DNA from 3 places in the Shewanella sp. N2AIL genome. Region 2 is predicted to be linked to each of the others. Evidence: predicted binding sites of a transcription regulator. Region 2 holds the regulator's gene; each other region holds the start of a gene.

Region 1 (5,395 bases), on a different contig from region 2:
ATCAGATAAGGATGGCAGGTTATATTTCCCCATCAGAGGAGCTAGACGACTGCGCACCAGATATTGCTTATTTTCACCCAGTACGATGCCGCTGTGTTGCTCTAAGAACAACCTAAATTGATTATATTCAGCTTCAGCGAGTGATTTATTTGGCACATTCACATCCTAAATCCTATAGCAAGCACCAAAATCAGTGCGAAACCATCATGTTATAAAGTCGAGATTATAGCGTAAAGCGTATCTAGGTACTAACTACTGCACTTACAAACTTAAGTGTTTATTCACGGCAGCAGCCAGTTCGTCGGGATTAAACTTAGCGATAAAGTCATTGGCCCCCACTTTTTGAACCATTGCCTGATTGAATACACCACTTAACGACGTGTGCAGTACCACTTTAATATGCTTGAGCTTAGGATCATCTCGGATCTCAGCGGTCAGGGTATAACCATCCATTTCAGGCATCTCAATGTCTGAGATAATGAGAGGGATTTCATCGGCAACATTGTCCATTTCTTTGGCGATTTCTTTAAGCTTATCTAATGCTTCTCGACCATCTTTTGCGGTATCAATTTGTAAGTTCAATGACTCGAGTGAACGAATAATTTGCTTACGCGCCACGGCAGAATCATCGATAACCATAATATGGTAATGCTGGGTTCTGTCGAGGGTCAGCTTTTCATTGGCTTCTTCACTGATAGCGGTTTTAACCGGTGAAATCTCATCTAAGATTTTTTCTACATCGAGAATTTCAACCAATTCACCTTCAATCTCAGTTACAGCCGTCAGATAAGAATAACGACCGGCACCTTGCGGCGGAGGCATAATCGCTTCCCAATTCATGTTGATAATCCGCTCAACAGAACTGACCAAGAAACCTTGAACGCTACGGTTATATTCAGAAATAATGATGAAACAGTTTTCAGTACTCGCTAAAGGTCTACCACCTGTTGCCGCACTCAGATCAATAACTGAAATAGTCGTACCGCGAATATGCGCGACACCTTTAACATAAGGATTAAGTTTAGGCAAAGTTGTCAGTGGCGGGCACTGCAGTACTTCTTTCACCTTAAACACGTTAATCCCAAACCGTTGACGACCGTTTAATTTAAAAAGCAGCAATTCTAAACGGTTTTGACCAACGAGCTGGGTTCGTTTGTTGACTGAATCAAGAATACTCGACATAACTCTGCCTTGTTGTTCTGTTTATGTACGGCCCTATGACTCGTTTGAGTATAGGCATATTAATTGCTTACGTCTTATCTATCGATAAACATAGTCGAAACTGAGTCAATCTTCTGACAGTGATGCAAATTATTATTACAGTGGTCAGCTTCGAACTTGATAAAAGTATAGGTGCATTCTGGCGTTACAAGCTAGTCTCTTCATTATGAAAGTAAATTTAGTCTGTTTTTTTAGTGTTTTCGCCCTCTTCATGCCCGCTTTTGCGAGTGCAGAGCCTATTGTTCCCACCGTATCGGCCATCTCAGAATTAGCTAAAGCGCTTATTTCAGAAAAGATATCCGTGCCCGCTAATGCCAAAGTCGATATTTCGCCGCAAATAGTTGACGCAAGAATGCTGCCGTCACAATGTTCGTCGCCGATTAAGGTTGAATTGGCTAGTGACAGGGAAATTAGCCGTAATAACACCCTAAAAGTCAGCTGCGATACGCAAGAGCTCGCTTACCCTTGGCAAATTTATATCTCGGTTAGAGTGGATATTTTATTCCCCGTTGTTGTCACAACTGAAACCTTAGCACCTGGCGAACTCATCTCCCCTAGCCAAGTTGAAATCCGTTACATTGAGCAAAATAGTTTACGAGGCGCTGAGTTTGATGACCCAAGTAAATTAGCAGGTGTACGAGTAAAACGACGCGTCTCGAAGGATTATCCTATATTGAGCAATAACTTATGCTTCGTGTGTAAAAACGACTCGGTATCTATTTATGTTCGTTCTAACTCATTCGAACTTAAAACTGCGGGCGAAGCCCTACAAGATGGCAATAAAGGCGATCGGATCAGAGTCAAAAATAGCAGTTCAAACAAAGAACTAGATGCTATAGTCACGGGCATTGGCGAAGTTGAAGTAAGAATGTAAAATAATCTAAAGCTTTTTTATAAGCTGCCGATACCCCAGTTAAGAAATCCCGTACACACGACGCTGGAGCCGAAAATGGCAATTGATATTAGCAAACTCAACACTGCAACGACCACACAAGTTCGTTCAGGTGCAACTAAAACTAGCAGCGATCAATCTGCTCAAGTTGCCACAAAATCGACAACACCACAAAGAAGCGACTCAGTGGTGATTACAGCGCAAGCGCAACAACTTCAAGGAGCTCAGACTAAAATGGCGAGCCTTCCTGAAGTTGATCAAAAGAAAGTGGCCGAAATTAAACAGGCTATCGCCGAAGGCCGCTATAAAATTGACCCTGAAAAGTTGGCTGCCAATATTGCAAGTTTTGAAGCCGAACTTAATGACTTGAATAAAGAGTAACTATGACTGAAATAGCTAAACTGGTAGATCTACAACACGCCCATTTGGCTGTTCTTAAGCAAATCATACTCAAGGAAAAAGGCGCTTTGGTTGACCAAAACGCCGATTTACTGATTTCTCTTGCTAACGAAAAATCACAATGTCTGAAAGAACTCAAGACTAATGACGATATTCTGGCAAACCACACTGATAAGTCTCAACTCACTCAGCAAACCGAACTCGTGCATAAAATGGCCGTTGTCAAAGACGCCTTAACTGAATGCAAAGAACTGAACGATCAAAATGCCAGTTTAATTGAGATGAATTTAGCCAGTCTCAATCGCTTCGCTCAAGCTTTACAAGCCAGCAGAAACGCCTCCAGCCTTACGTATAACGATAAAGGCAAGACCTCAACTATCTCAAGTTTAGGTAATGATTTAAAGGCCTAACAGGCGCATCAATTCCCACTCTGTATTTCCCGCTTCTAAGCTCTGCTCTGATTAAAGATTAGACTTTGATACTTGTGCAGAAAAAGAAAAGCCGCATAACTACTCGCATAGTACGCGGCTCAATAGAGTCATGTAGAAATGACTAGAAATACGTGACTTCTTTCACTCGCTGTGGACGACTCTGTTGCTGATACAGCGCCCATACCTGTGAAAAATCCAGTTCTAACTCAGTGACATAATGATCGCCAGCCGGATAACTCTTAACGACCCGCGCCCCACGGATCACGCCAGAAACCGACGCTTTAACATTATCGTCCGTCAACATCCAATCACTGACACTGCTGTTTGCCGTTATTTTCTGCCCATAAACTTGTTCTGCTAATTCACGATAGGCCACAATTTTTGATGCTTGCATGGCCATCAACACTCTTTGTGATTGCTCTTTAGCCGGTTGAGTCGCTAAGGGCGCATATCCTATGGCCGTTAACTTAGGAAAACTCGGCGGCGGCACATCTTCCCATTGCACATATCTATCTTTAGCAGCGCAGCCAGTTAGCATTAGCGCCGCAATAACTAAAAGGTAGCGTTTCATTTTCCATCTCCTAAAACACGCACTTCATTCATGCCTGGACTCGCCTGACGATATAAGATGCCATTTTGTGACACAATTTGCTCCGAAGGCTGCATGTAGTTTGCCAACTCTTTTTGAGTCACAAAAGTTTGAGAGGCCGATACCACACGATTGTTACTTATGTTCACAATCCGAGTATTGATCGACATACCATTGGTAACTGGGCTCATAGTCGATACAACAAGATGCTCAACGGGAAGATTTTTCGACAATTGTTGCCAATCTCGCGTCAAAATAAAATCCCCATTAGCCGTCACTCTCAAGCCATCAGCTAAATTTAAATCCACTACATTAAACTGAAAGCTATGGAGCGACGTCATTAATCCTTGCTGTAACTGCTGCGCCAACGCATTTGTGCCATTCATGTCACCCACTAATACTGGGGTTGCGACGACAATTGGTTGATCAGAACGCAGAGCATCATTTTGCTTAACGAGCTCTGTCACAATTCGCTGTGCTAAATGGTTGATCACTGCCGTTGGCGGCAACCCATTGCCATCCACTAAACTCGGCTTTGGCGGTGTAACCGATTTAGCCACACATCCACCTAACATCAGTAATGTTAAGGGAATTATCACACGCTTTAGCATTGGATTTACCTCATCTATGGGTGTACTGGCAATTAAATCACTCACACTCTATGCGTCTCATTTTTGTGAGTAACAAAAGCCAGCAATCTTCGGACCAAAATTGCTCCAGCCCGACAATATTATGCTCATACGCTGTATATCGACTGCGCCAATGGAAACTTTATCGAAAACTCTCGTTACTCAGGCATGAAATTTGCTTTGTCGGTATATTAGATTAAGTGTCAGGAAACTGGCTCGATTAGCAAGCTCGCCAATAGCTTAGCGATAAGGATTGTATTGATGCACATACCACGTTCAGCTTCGCTCATCATTTTGAGCCTTGCACTGCTGTCTTTGCCTACTCGGGCCGAATGGATAGAAGCCAGTGGTGAAGCGACTATCATCAATGGTAATACGGCTCAAGCAAGGGAAGAAGCGATTAATCAAGCCGTTAGCTATGCTACATTAAGCACGGGCATTCAAATATCCAGTGAACAACAAACCTCTAACGGAAACCTTACACAAAATAATTTTGCGATAAATCGCAACGCCCAAGCTATCAGCATCCAACTCGTTAGCGAACGAATCCAGGGAAACAAAATTTATGTGTCCTTACGACTCGATCTAAATGATGATCCTACGCAGCAGTGTCCAAATGGACAATTAAAGGCCGCGATTTTAATTCCTCAAGCACAAATCAAAGATCGTACTCAGCTCAGATATGGGCAGCTTTCCGGTTTTGAAGAAGTTATTTCCGAAAAACTAGGCAGTGTTATAGAAGATTACTCTTCCACAGGTTTTAGCCACACTCACGCTAAAGAGCTGCTCGATATTAAACAAGATCTAGTGGATATTCGCGGTTATCGACTCCCAAGCTGGCTCAGTGAAATTACCGACAGCCAATATATCCTCCAACCACAAATTATGGATATCTCAATGGAGCCAGTGCAGGCAACCTTCCTAGGATTTTGGGATGAAGCTCCACTCAGGCAATTCCAGTTCAAACTTAGCCTCTATCATGGGATCAGTGGCGAAGAAGTTTGGAGTAAAAGCTACAGCACATCGGCGCCATGGGAATTTGAAGAACAAGCCATTATTGCCCCGAATACGGACAGATTCTGGCGATCATCCTATGGCAAAAATATTACTAAATTAATGCAACAGGCTACCCACGATTTGGACAGCACACTCAATTGCAGACCCTTACTCGGCCAAGTCGTGAGCCGCCAAGCGGACAGGATCATTTTAAATCTCGGCCGTAAACATGGCATTC
Region 2 (5,395 bases):
CCGCACCATTTACGTCACAGGGAAAGATTTTAATATTCAAGGCCAAGGCCTTTATGCCGACCTCAACGCGCAAGAAGTGCAATTGACCAGTCAGGTAGTAGGAACATATGAAGCAAAATAACGTATTACTTGCCAGCCTAATGCTAATAATGAGCATGAGCGCCTTTGCTAAAGTCGACGACCTGAAACAGGAAGTCAAAATCAAGGCTGTGAGCCAAACGGCAGATATCAAGAACAACCAGATCATCTTCTTTGGTCCGGTTGAAGTCACCCAAGGTTCGATTAAAATCCATGCAGATCAACTGCGTGCATTTTCTGCCGAAGGTGAAAATAGCAAAATTTTAGTGGCCACAGGTAACCCTGCGACGTACAGCCAAGTATTAGACGATGGCCGTCCAGCCTCGGCGAGCGCGAAAGAAATTCGTTACGATATGGCGAGCCGCACCCTGACACTGAAAGGCCAAGCTTCGTTAGATCAAGCAGGTAGCCAAGTGACGGGTAATGTGATCCGCTATAACATCATCCAGCAAAAATTGATTGCAGAAAGCACAGGTAGTGGTGACGATCGCGTGATCACTATTATTCAGCCAGAAAGCTATCAAGATGATGCCAAACCAGACGCGCCAGCGGATAAACCTGTGAAAAAGCAGGACTCTAAATGACCCAAATCACCCTAAGAGCACAAAATCTGGCGAAGAGTTATAAGAGTCGCCAAGTGGTTAAAGACGTCAGTCTGACGGTAAAAACCGGTCAGGTCGTTGGCCTACTCGGCCCAAACGGTGCGGGTAAAACCACCACCTTTTACATGGTCGTCGGTCTGGTTAAAAGCGATAAAGGCCACATCTTTATCGACGATGATGATTTAACCGCAGATCCTATGCACCTGCGCGCCCGCAAAGGCATAGGTTACTTGCCGCAGGAAGCCAGTATCTTCCGTAAGCTGACCGTCCATGACAACATCATGGCCGTACTGCAAACGCGCAAAGAATTGAAGAAAGAGCAAAGGGAAGAACAACTCGAGCATCTGCTCGAAGAATTCCACATCACCCACATCCGTGACAGCCAAGGCATGTCATTGTCGGGGGGCGAACGTCGCCGTGTCGAAATTGCACGGGCGTTAGCAGCAAATCCTAAGTTCATTTTGCTCGATGAACCCTTTGCGGGTGTCGATCCTATTTCAGTTATCGACATCAAAAAGATTATCGAACAGCTCAAAAGTCGTGGCCTTGGCGTGTTGATCACAGACCACAATGTCCGCGAGACATTAGATGTGTGTGAACATGCCTATATTGTGAGTCACGGAAACCTGATTGCCGAAGGAACACCTGCAGAGATCTTAGACAATCAGCAAGTTAGGGCTGTGTACTTAGGTGAACAATTCAGGCTATAGTTAATCAAGCGGAGCCAATGAAGGCAATTTGTGCCAGCATTGGGCTCCACTCAAGATGATAACAAGCGACCTCATCCAACAATAATAACGTAGGGATCAGCGGTAACATGAAAGCGTCACTCCAGCTCAAACTGGGTCAACAGTTAACCATGACGCCACAATTACAACAGGCCATTCGTCTGTTGCAACTGTCGTCATTAGAACTGCAGCAAGAGATCCAGCAAGCCTTAGATTCTAATCCCCTTCTCGAGCTGGAAGAGGATCAATTCGACGCCACTAAAGACCCTGTAAACCAAACGCTTTCCGATACGGATTTCAGTGAATCGAGCACTCTGCCGCCAGAGAAAGACAGCTCCACCATAGACACGGCAGAGTCCTTAACCAAAGAATCCATGCCCGACGAACTCCCCATGGACACCACCTGGGATGAAGTGTTCACCGCCTCCCCTAATTCTGGCCCCGGTGGCAGTCGTGAAGATGATATGCCCTTCCAAGGTGAGACCAGTGAAGGCTTGTATGAGCACTTAGAATGGCAAAAAAACCTCACGCCGTTTTCTGAAACCGATTTAGCCATTGCTACCGCCATTATTGATGCCATCGACGATCAGGGCTATCTCACCCAAAGCACTGATGAAATCCTCGAAGCTATGGGTAATCCTGAGGTCGAACTCGACGAAGTCGAAGCCGTACTCAAGCGCATTCAACATTTTGATCCCATTGGTGTGGCCGCCCGCGATTTAAGCGAGTGCCTGCTGATCCAACTGTCGCATTTCGCCGCTGACACTCCCCATCTAGAAAATGCCCGCATGTTGATCAAAGATCATTTAGATCTGATCGCCGCCCGCGATTTTAGATTGTTGATGCGTAAGACTAAATTAAAAGAGGATGAATTAAGGGACGGCATCGCGCTTATCCAAACCCTCAATCCCCGCCCAGGTTTATTGATTACGCCCAACGATGACGAATACGTCATCCCAGATGTGTCTGTGTCGAAGAAGAATGGCCGCTGGGTGGTTGAACTTAACCCAGACTGCATGCCAAAAATCAATGTAAATCAACATTATGCATCGATGGCGCGCAGTACTAAAAACCAAGCCGATAGCCAGTTTATTCGTGGCCATCTGCAAGAGGCTAAATGGTTTATCAAAAGCCTAGAAAGCCGTAACGACACTTTACTTAAAGTTGCGAATTGCATAGTGCAATATCAGCAAGGTTTCTTCGAATACGGTGAAGAAGCCATGAAACCTATGGTGCTTAACGATATTGCCGAAGCGGTAGAAATGCATGAGTCGACCATCTCACGGGTGACGACACAGAAATACATGCATACCCCTAAGGGACTTTTTGAACTAAAATACTTCTTCTCTAGCCACGTCGGTACTGACGATGGTGGGGAGTGCTCATCCACAGCAATCAGAGCCTTCATTAAGAAACTGGTTGCAGCGGAAAACCAGAAAAAACCATTGAGCGACAGTAAGATGGCACAACTTCTGGCAGAACAAGGGATCAACGTAGCCCGCAGAACCATTGCGAAGTACCGAGAGGCTATGCTCATTCCGCCTTCTAATCAGCGTAAAAGTTTATAACCTACAGTGGATATCGGAGGACGTTTCTATGCAAATAAACCTGAGTGGACACCATGTCGAAATTACCGAATCGTTACGCGCATATGTAGAAGAAAAGTTTTCAAAACTTGAACGCCATTTCGAACAGATCAATAATGTGCACGTTGTGCTCAATGTCGAGAAAATGCAACAGATTGCCGAAGCGAGAATAAATCTTATCGGTGGTGAAGTTTTTGCTACTTCAGAGCATGCTGACATGTATGCCGCTATAGACGCCCTGATTGACAAGCTTGATCGTCAGGTTATTAAACACAAAGAGAAGTTAACAAAACACTAATAATGGAACTTTGTACCATACTGCGGCCGGAGTGCACTACCTGCGCCACTCCGGGCAGCAAGAAAAAGGTACTGGAACTCATCAGCGACTTAGTCGCTGCCCAGTACCCGACCCTCTCATCTCAAGAGATATTCGAAAGCCTAGTGGCGCGCGAAAAGATGGGGAGCACAGGTATAGGTAACGGCATCGCCATTCCACATGGTCGACTAGCCGATATAGATCAGCCCATTGCCATACTCATTAAGTGTGAAGAGCCGATAGCATTCGATGCTATCGATAAGCAACCTGTTGATATTTTATTTGCACTACTGGTGCCTGCTGACCAATGTCAGCAACACTTAAGTACCTTGTCTTGCATGGCCGAAAAGCTGAGCGACAAGCAAATATTAAAGCAATTACGCAAGACGCATGATGAAACGGAACTCTATCAGGTAATCACTGGATGAAACTGGTCATAGTGTCGGGCCGCTCAGGCTCAGGCAAATCTGTCGCCCTAAGGGTACTCGAAGATCTCGGCTATTATTGTGTCGATAACCTTCCCTTGCCCTTAATCGGCACTTTGCTTGAGCAACTCAAAGGCAGTAACGATCTCGTCGCCATCAGTGTCGACGTGCGTAATATGCCTGAGCAGGATAAAGTCTTAGTGAAGCAACTCGCGAGCCTGCCTCCTGATACTGAGTTAACCAGCTTCTTCCTTAACTCCAGCGATAAAATTCTGCTCAAGCGTTACAGCGAAACCCGCCGTTTGCATCCTTTGTCGAAGAGCCAAGTCTCTTTGCAAGAAGCGATAAAGCTGGAAGGGAAGCTGCTCGAGCCTATGTCAAAACTGGTCGATCACTACATAGATACGTCGAATCTGAATATCTATGATTTAAGCGATCAAGTGAGACAAATTCTGCTCGGCAGCGTCGATAAAGAGTTAGTGATTAACTTCGAGTCCTTTGGCTTTAAGCACGGTATGCCAACCGAAGCCGACTTTATGTTCGATGTGCGCTTCCTGCCTAACCCACACTGGGAACTGGCGCTGCGTCCATTGACTGGCTTAGATGAACCCGTGGCTGAGTTCTTAAATCGTCAACCACTCGTGAATAAGTTCATCTGGCAAATCGAAAATTTACTGGAAACTTGGCTGCCGCATCTCGAACGCAACAATCGCAGTTATTTAACTGTGGCGATTGGCTGCACCGGTGGACAACACAGATCGGTTTACGTCGCAGAGCAATTGGCTAAACGCTTTAGTAACGGTAAACATAAAGTTTATGCCCGCCATCGAGAGCTGAATAATGCCAAAGCTTGAACGTCAGATCACCATCTGTAACAAACTGGGATTACATGCCCGTGCCGCCACTAAGTTGGTGGTACTGGCATCCGAGTTTGATGCGACCATCACCTTAATACAAGGCGATAAACAGGCATCCGCAGCCAGCGTGCTCGGCTTATTGATGCTTGAGACTGGCATGGGTAAAACCATTAAACTTATCGCCGAAGGCCCAGATGCTGAACCCGCTTTGGATGCCATTTGTGCCTTAATCGACGCTAAGTTTGACGAAGCCTGTTAGTTTGATTTCATACTCAGCGTTCCACACAGGCACTCAGATTAGTACACCTCACATTTAGCACTGCTGATTTGTGCAGTTCACATCTCGTTTCAAAAGCTTGGCGACACATTTGTCGCTCGACGACACGAACCATAGGCGATTACACTAGCGAGCATTACCGCTGACTCACCTTAGTCTTAGCCGCCTTAATCTATGCGTAAAACGCATGATCTATGCCAGAGCTCTCTATCTGTGACTGAAGCATAACTATCGCGAAGTCACCGCTAAGTCTCAGCCCTGCGCCAAGCAGCGCACTCTCGAACCAATTTGCCGCACAGTGGCGGACAACTATGGAGGACAAATGCCCGTAGATAACTCAGAAAACGATCACACCGGACATAGTCTCGACCAGTTAAATCAAGCGCTTAGCAGTGGCATGTTTGTGCACGTGCGTAACATGCTGCAAAAAATGGCCGCCTCCGATATCGCGCTGATCTTAGAATCCTCCCCCCCCAGCGCTAGACAAGTGCTGTGGCAGCTTATCGATCAGGAACAAATAGGCGAC
Region 3 (5,395 bases), on a different contig from region 2:
TCCATATTCAGTTTGGCACGCTTTTCATCCCCCAGCGCCCAATAGGTTTTTGATAAACCGAAGAAGAATTCATGCCGATAATCAGCTTTGGCCAACGCCCTTTGATACCATGCTAAAGCCTCGTCGTATTGATGTTCATCGAAGGCTTGCTGCGCCATATCATAGTAATAATAAGGATTACGTATCCTTGCTAATTCAAGCACTTTATTGATTTCAGCCCATTCATCAAGCCGGCCCTGATCCCCTAAAATCAAAGCTAAGTTATAAAGCGTGGTTAAATTTTTCGCCTCAAACTTAAGCGCATAGCGATACACTTGTTCGGCCCGTTTCTCATCCCCTTTATGCCGATAAATAATGGCGAGCGTATTGAGTGAGGGGACAAACTGACCGACATTTAAACCCGCTTTGATGAGGGCATAGGCCCTATCTAAATCGCCATTCACTAAAGATTCTGCCGCCATGTTATTGTAAAACATGCTGATCAAGGTTTGCTTATTCACTCGGGTCTTACCATACCCTCGTAGGGCGCGCTCAGGCATAAAGTCCACTAAGATTGCTGCGGATGACACATAGACTGAATGTAAATTCTCGGGCGGAAGTAAGCGTAAGTTCACATGACCATTGATTAAATAGAAATCCCCTTGCTTGTCCCATACGGGTTCAATAGCGATATCTTGATACTCAGCGCCCACATTCAATATATCCGCCAACGCAGAAGTCATGACCACTAAGGACATGCAATTCCCTGCCCTTTGGGCGTAGGTTTCACGGGCAATTTGGGTCAGGTTATCTTGGTAGCGAAAATCAATTTTAGCGCTATTGGTTTGGCTGGCATTGATATAACTGGCTAACCATTCGTTGGCTAACATGGCGTTATTATGGGAAAAAGTGTATTTGTCATAGCTACGCTTTACGTCTGTCACCACCTCTGGCGGCAAATAAAAAATATCCGCAACTGAAGGAATATCGACGATAGGGGAAAACAGTGAATCGGCAAGTAGCGACTCAAGATCAGAGGGATCAGGCTCGATGGTCGTCGAGCTACAGGCGAACAACTGACTGAGTGCAGCGCCCATGATGGCACTCAGGTATACGGCTCGGAATAGTTTTGACATATGTCCTCCCACACCATTAGCTCCTATTTGAGCTTATTACAAATGGCGAAAAAGACGACATAAAATGGTTACAAAAAATGACAATCGCTATCGTTAAAAAATAACGGCAAGTGATTTAGCACGTTAGTTACTGCGAAGGTCGATCAACCTCTATGTATAATTCGCGCTGCTGGTAATGGTATGGCCGATAGTTATGTTCCCCACAGGTGAAATAGCGATAGGGCTTTATCACAGTAATACAACCTAAGGGTAAAGCCTGCAGAATTTGGATCTGCTGCTGGCGACGCAGCGACTCCTGCCACTCAAAATCCTTGAGCACTTGATCACGCACAGCAAAGGCATCGACAGGCTCACTCGAGCGGTTAACTATGATTTCCCCTGCTAAGGCAGATACTGATATCAAGCCAGCAATAACGATAAGGCTGAGTCGCGTAAATTGACCGACAGCTGTGGCATGTAAGCTCATAGTTCACCCCTTTATTCTTGCAGTAAATGGTGCAGGTAAATAGTGCTGTAGACAATAGTAATGCGCGGCAACCGACTTATACCTTCACCCTTAAACTCCCTGAGCTTCAACCATTGCGATGATCCATAAAAAAAGCAGAGCCTAAGCTCTGCTTTACTATCCCTCGATCCACACTAGGCATCAAGTTGAATCACAATTAATTTGCCAGTTTACTTAGCCAGCATTTTTAACCGTAACAAACTCTGGATAGGCATCGATACCGCAATCAGACGCATCCATACCATTGTATTCTTCTTCCTCAGTCACACGGATCCCCATGGTTTTCTTAATCGCATACCAAACCACAAAGGATGAACAGAATACCCAAGTAAAGATGAAGGCTGCACCAGTCAACTGCCCAGTAATGGTAGCATCAGCGTTGGATAATGGCACACACATTAACCCAAGGAAACCCGCCACGCCGTGTACTGAAATCGCGCCCACAGGATCGTCGATCTTAATGCGATCTAAGCCCACAATAGAGAACACCACTAAACCACCAGCAACCACACCAATCACGCCCGCCATTAACAGTGAAGGTGATAGCGGATCTGCCGTAATCGCCACTAAACCCGCCAGAATACCGTTGAGTATCATGGTTAAATCCGCTTTACCCCAAATCATCTTACATACGATAAGCGCAGAGATAGCACCAAATGCAGCCGCAGTATTAGTATTAACGAACACTTTTGCCACTGAGCTCGCATTCGCCGCATCCGACACCATTAATTGCGAGCCACCGTTGAAGCCAAACCAGCCCATCCACAGAATAAACATACCTAAGGTTGCCATTGGCAAGTTAGAGCCTGGGATAGGATTCACTTGACCGTTAGGGCCATATTTTCCCTTACGTGCACCGAGTAATAATACCCCCGCAATCGCTGCAGTCGCACCAGTCATGTGCACAATACCGCTACCCGCAAAGTCCACAAAGCCCAGTTTTGCGATAAAACCTTGGCCCCAAGTCCAATACCCTTCCACTGGATAGATAACCGCAGTCATTACCACAGAGAAGAACAGGAAAGCCCATAACTTCATCCGTTCCGCCACGGCGCCAGAGACAATTGACATCGCCGTTGCCACAAACACCACTTGGAAGAAGAAGTCAGATTCTAATGCATGGCTCGCATCCGATGATTGAGAACCGATTAAGGTACCAATCGATGGCAACCAGCCTCCTTCAGTGTTATCGACATACATAATGTTGTAGCCAACCAATAGGTACATCACACAGGCAATCGCGTACAAAACCACGTTCTTAGTTAAAATTTCAGTGGTGTTTTTAGAGCGAACTAAGCCCGCTTCTAACATGGCAAATCCCGCTGCCATCCACATTACCAAAGCACCTGAGATCAAAAAGTAAAAGGTATCGAGTGCAAAGCGTAGTTCAGTGACTGTGCCACCTAATTTTGTTAATTCTTCCATTATCAGCCCCTTATAGCGCTTCTGTATCGAGTTCACCCGTACGGATACGGATAGCATGTTCTAAGTCGACGACGAAGATCTTACCGTCGCCAATTTTCCCCGTATGGGCCGCAGTGGTAATGGCCTCAATCAACATGTCGAGATTTTCAGCCTTAGTGGCAATTTCTAGTTTTACTTTTGGCAAAAAATCCACCTGATACTCGGCGCCACGATACAACTCTGTGTGCCCTTTTTGACGGCCAAAACCTTTAACTTCGGTCACCGTCATGCCTTCAATACCTATTCCGGCGATAGCTTCACGGACATCATCCAACTTAAACGGCTTGATGATAGCGCTGACTAGTTTCATCCTGACCTCCAAAAAAACGCGATTGTTATTAACTTGTATCAAAGGTAATTCAATCATTAGGCCAAAAATTTAACTTGCTGATTAATTTAAAATTTAACTAAATAAGATTATTTTTAAAGGTTAAAAATGCACCATAATCGAGCACAAACAAGTGCAACGCACTCTTTTAGTGAGCAGCTTAAGTGCAGTCGCTATTCGACCTTAGGCCTATTGGTAACAAGGTTAAATTGAGGTCTACTGGGGGAAGCGTAAATCGAGATGAAATCTGAGCATCACAGTACAAGCTCTTAAACAAAAGCGAAGATCATCACTAAGACAATCATCAAGCGCAGAAGGAAGGCCCGATGTTAAAACCTGAAGAATGTGTTCTCGTTATCGTCGATGTGCAGGGAAAACTTGCACAAATCATGGATAACAGTGACAAGCTGCACCAACAACTACAGACCTTAATTCAAGGTGCACAATTATTTGAAATACCTATACTCTGGTTAGAACAGCTACCCGATAAGCTCGGAGCAACCAGTCCTGAGCTTCAAACCTTGCTAGAGAAAAGCGGCTCCCCCATTGCCAAGCAACATTTTAGCGGTTGGCACTGTGAAGAGTTTGCGCAGGCACTCACTAAGACAAATCGTAAACACGTCATACTGGCGGGCATTGAAACCCATGTGTGTGTTTATCAAACCTGTTGTGACCTTATAGAGCAGCAATATTCGGTGCATCTCGTCGCAGACGGCGTCTCGTCACGCAGTGCTGAGAATAAACAACTGGGTATTCAGATGATGACAGCCAGAGGCGCCTTATTAACGAACGTTGAATCACTATTATTTGAATTACAACATCAGGCCCAAGGCGAGCGCTTTAGGGCATTATTAAAACTGATAAAATAGTCTTAAATTTATTTAGGGTAAAATAATAAAGGTCACATTAACTTGTGACCTTTATATTAAAATATCGTTACAATTATTAAATTAGAAACGACCAGTCAGACCTAAACCAATAAATACACCATCAGCATCGGAATCTAATTCTCTAGCTAATTCAAAGTTTGCAGAGAAGCTATCAGATAGACGTAACCAATAAGCGGTTTTTAATACGAAAGTATCATCATGACCATCATCAGTATAACCTAGACCAACAGACCATGATTTAGTCACATACCAATCAGCACCTAAATTGAATGTGTCGTCAGAATCTTGATGTGTCCAGTTTGCGCTCAAATCAACACCAGTGGTTGATTGCAGTGCAATAAAGCTACGCACTTTTAAACCGTATGATTCTTCGATGCTATCGCTGCCATCGTTATAGAAAGCAGATACTGCAGAGCTATCGTTGAAGTAATAACCGACTTCTGCACCGTAAGTGTTCCAGTCAAAACTGCCGATTTCAGAACGTTGATAGTTAGCAGCAATAAACCATTTAGAAGCAAATACATAAGTGCCATCAACACCAATGGTATCTAAATCTGACTCATCATAATTGCTGTAATTAACGCCAACATTAGACGTTTGAGCTAAAAATCCATTAAGCGCATAAGGACCTTTAGTTTGGTCAACTGGGCTAATGTAGTAACGATAATTCGCGTTCCACAGACCATCGCTGAACTCTTCAGAATTTGCGCTATATTTTAGGCCTGCTTCATGCTGAAATGAGTTATCTTGTGCAGCAGCGGCATTAACACTTACGAAACCTAATAATATTGCAAGCGCGGTAATTTTTTTCATCAAAGTATTCCCTTATATGATTATAAGCTAGGAGTAAAAGATGAAGATAACGAAGAAACAATCTCAGCATTGCTTATTCCATTATCATTAATATCCATTTAAATTTTTTATTTAAACGAACCTGCTCTCCTAGCGGCGCACACCTTAATGCAAAAAATATAGAATTGAAATAAAAATTTAATATTTATCCTTTAATAAAGGATATAAAAAAAGCTCCTTATATAGGAGCTTTTTATTATTTTGAAGTCTACTTAAGTATTATTTATAAGTGGCTTCGCGT

Evidence for each region. The regulator sigma-54, encoded in region 2, starts transcription at its own class of promoters, with help from an activator protein. The targets are predictions, from matches to a motif close to GTTGGCACGNNNNTNGNNT.
Region 1: a site for sigma-54 is predicted at 1,233-1,251, ahead of flgA (flagellar basal body P-ring formation chaperone FlgA). Genes of this name have one in related genera too.
Region 3: a site for sigma-54 is predicted at 3,442-3,460, ahead of MO387_RS16565 (P-II family nitrogen regulator). Genes of this name have one in related genera too.

What each region holds. Positions count from the first base shown of each region.
Region 1 covers NZ_JALBYT010000003.1:142,919-148,313, forward strand. Annotated here, with positions in the region: gene MO387_RS03725 (protein-glutamate O-methyltransferase CheR) at 1-162, opposite strand, end outside; gene MO387_RS03730 (chemotaxis protein CheV) at 262-1,182, opposite strand; gene flgA (flagellar basal body P-ring formation chaperone FlgA) at 1,388-2,095, shown strand; gene flgM (flagellar biosynthesis anti-sigma factor FlgM) at 2,171-2,494, shown strand; gene MO387_RS03745 (flagellar protein FlgN) at 2,497-2,922, shown strand; gene MO387_RS03750 (LPP20 family lipoprotein) at 3,065-3,514, opposite strand; gene MO387_RS03755 (FlgO family outer membrane protein) at 3,511-4,143, opposite strand; gene MO387_RS03760 (flagellar assembly protein FlgT) at 4,423-5,395, shown strand, end outside.
Region 2 covers NZ_JALBYT010000011.1:86,007-91,401, reverse strand. Annotated here, with positions in the region: gene lptC (LPS export ABC transporter periplasmic protein LptC) at 1-121, shown strand, start outside; gene lptA (lipopolysaccharide transport periplasmic protein LptA) at 108-662, shown strand; gene lptB (LPS export ABC transporter ATP-binding protein) at 659-1,390, shown strand; gene MO387_RS08780 (RNA polymerase factor sigma-54) at 1,498-2,976, shown strand; gene hpf (ribosome hibernation promoting factor) at 3,005-3,292, shown strand; gene ptsN (PTS IIA-like nitrogen regulatory protein PtsN) at 3,295-3,738, shown strand; gene rapZ (RNase adapter RapZ) at 3,735-4,589, shown strand; gene MO387_RS08760 (HPr family phosphocarrier protein) at 4,576-4,851, shown strand; gene mgtE (magnesium transporter) at 5,192-5,395, shown strand, end outside.
Region 3 covers NZ_JALBYT010000031.1:31,828-37,222, forward strand. Annotated here, with positions in the region: gene MO387_RS16550 (hypothetical protein) at 1-1,115, opposite strand, end outside; gene MO387_RS16555 (hypothetical protein) at 1,243-1,581, opposite strand; gene MO387_RS16560 (ammonium transporter) at 1,795-3,045, opposite strand; gene MO387_RS16565 (P-II family nitrogen regulator) at 3,056-3,394, opposite strand; gene MO387_RS16570 (hydrolase) at 3,739-4,281, shown strand; gene MO387_RS16575 (putative porin) at 4,363-5,115, opposite strand; gene nrfA (ammonia-forming nitrite reductase cytochrome c552 subunit) at 5,374-5,395, opposite strand, start outside.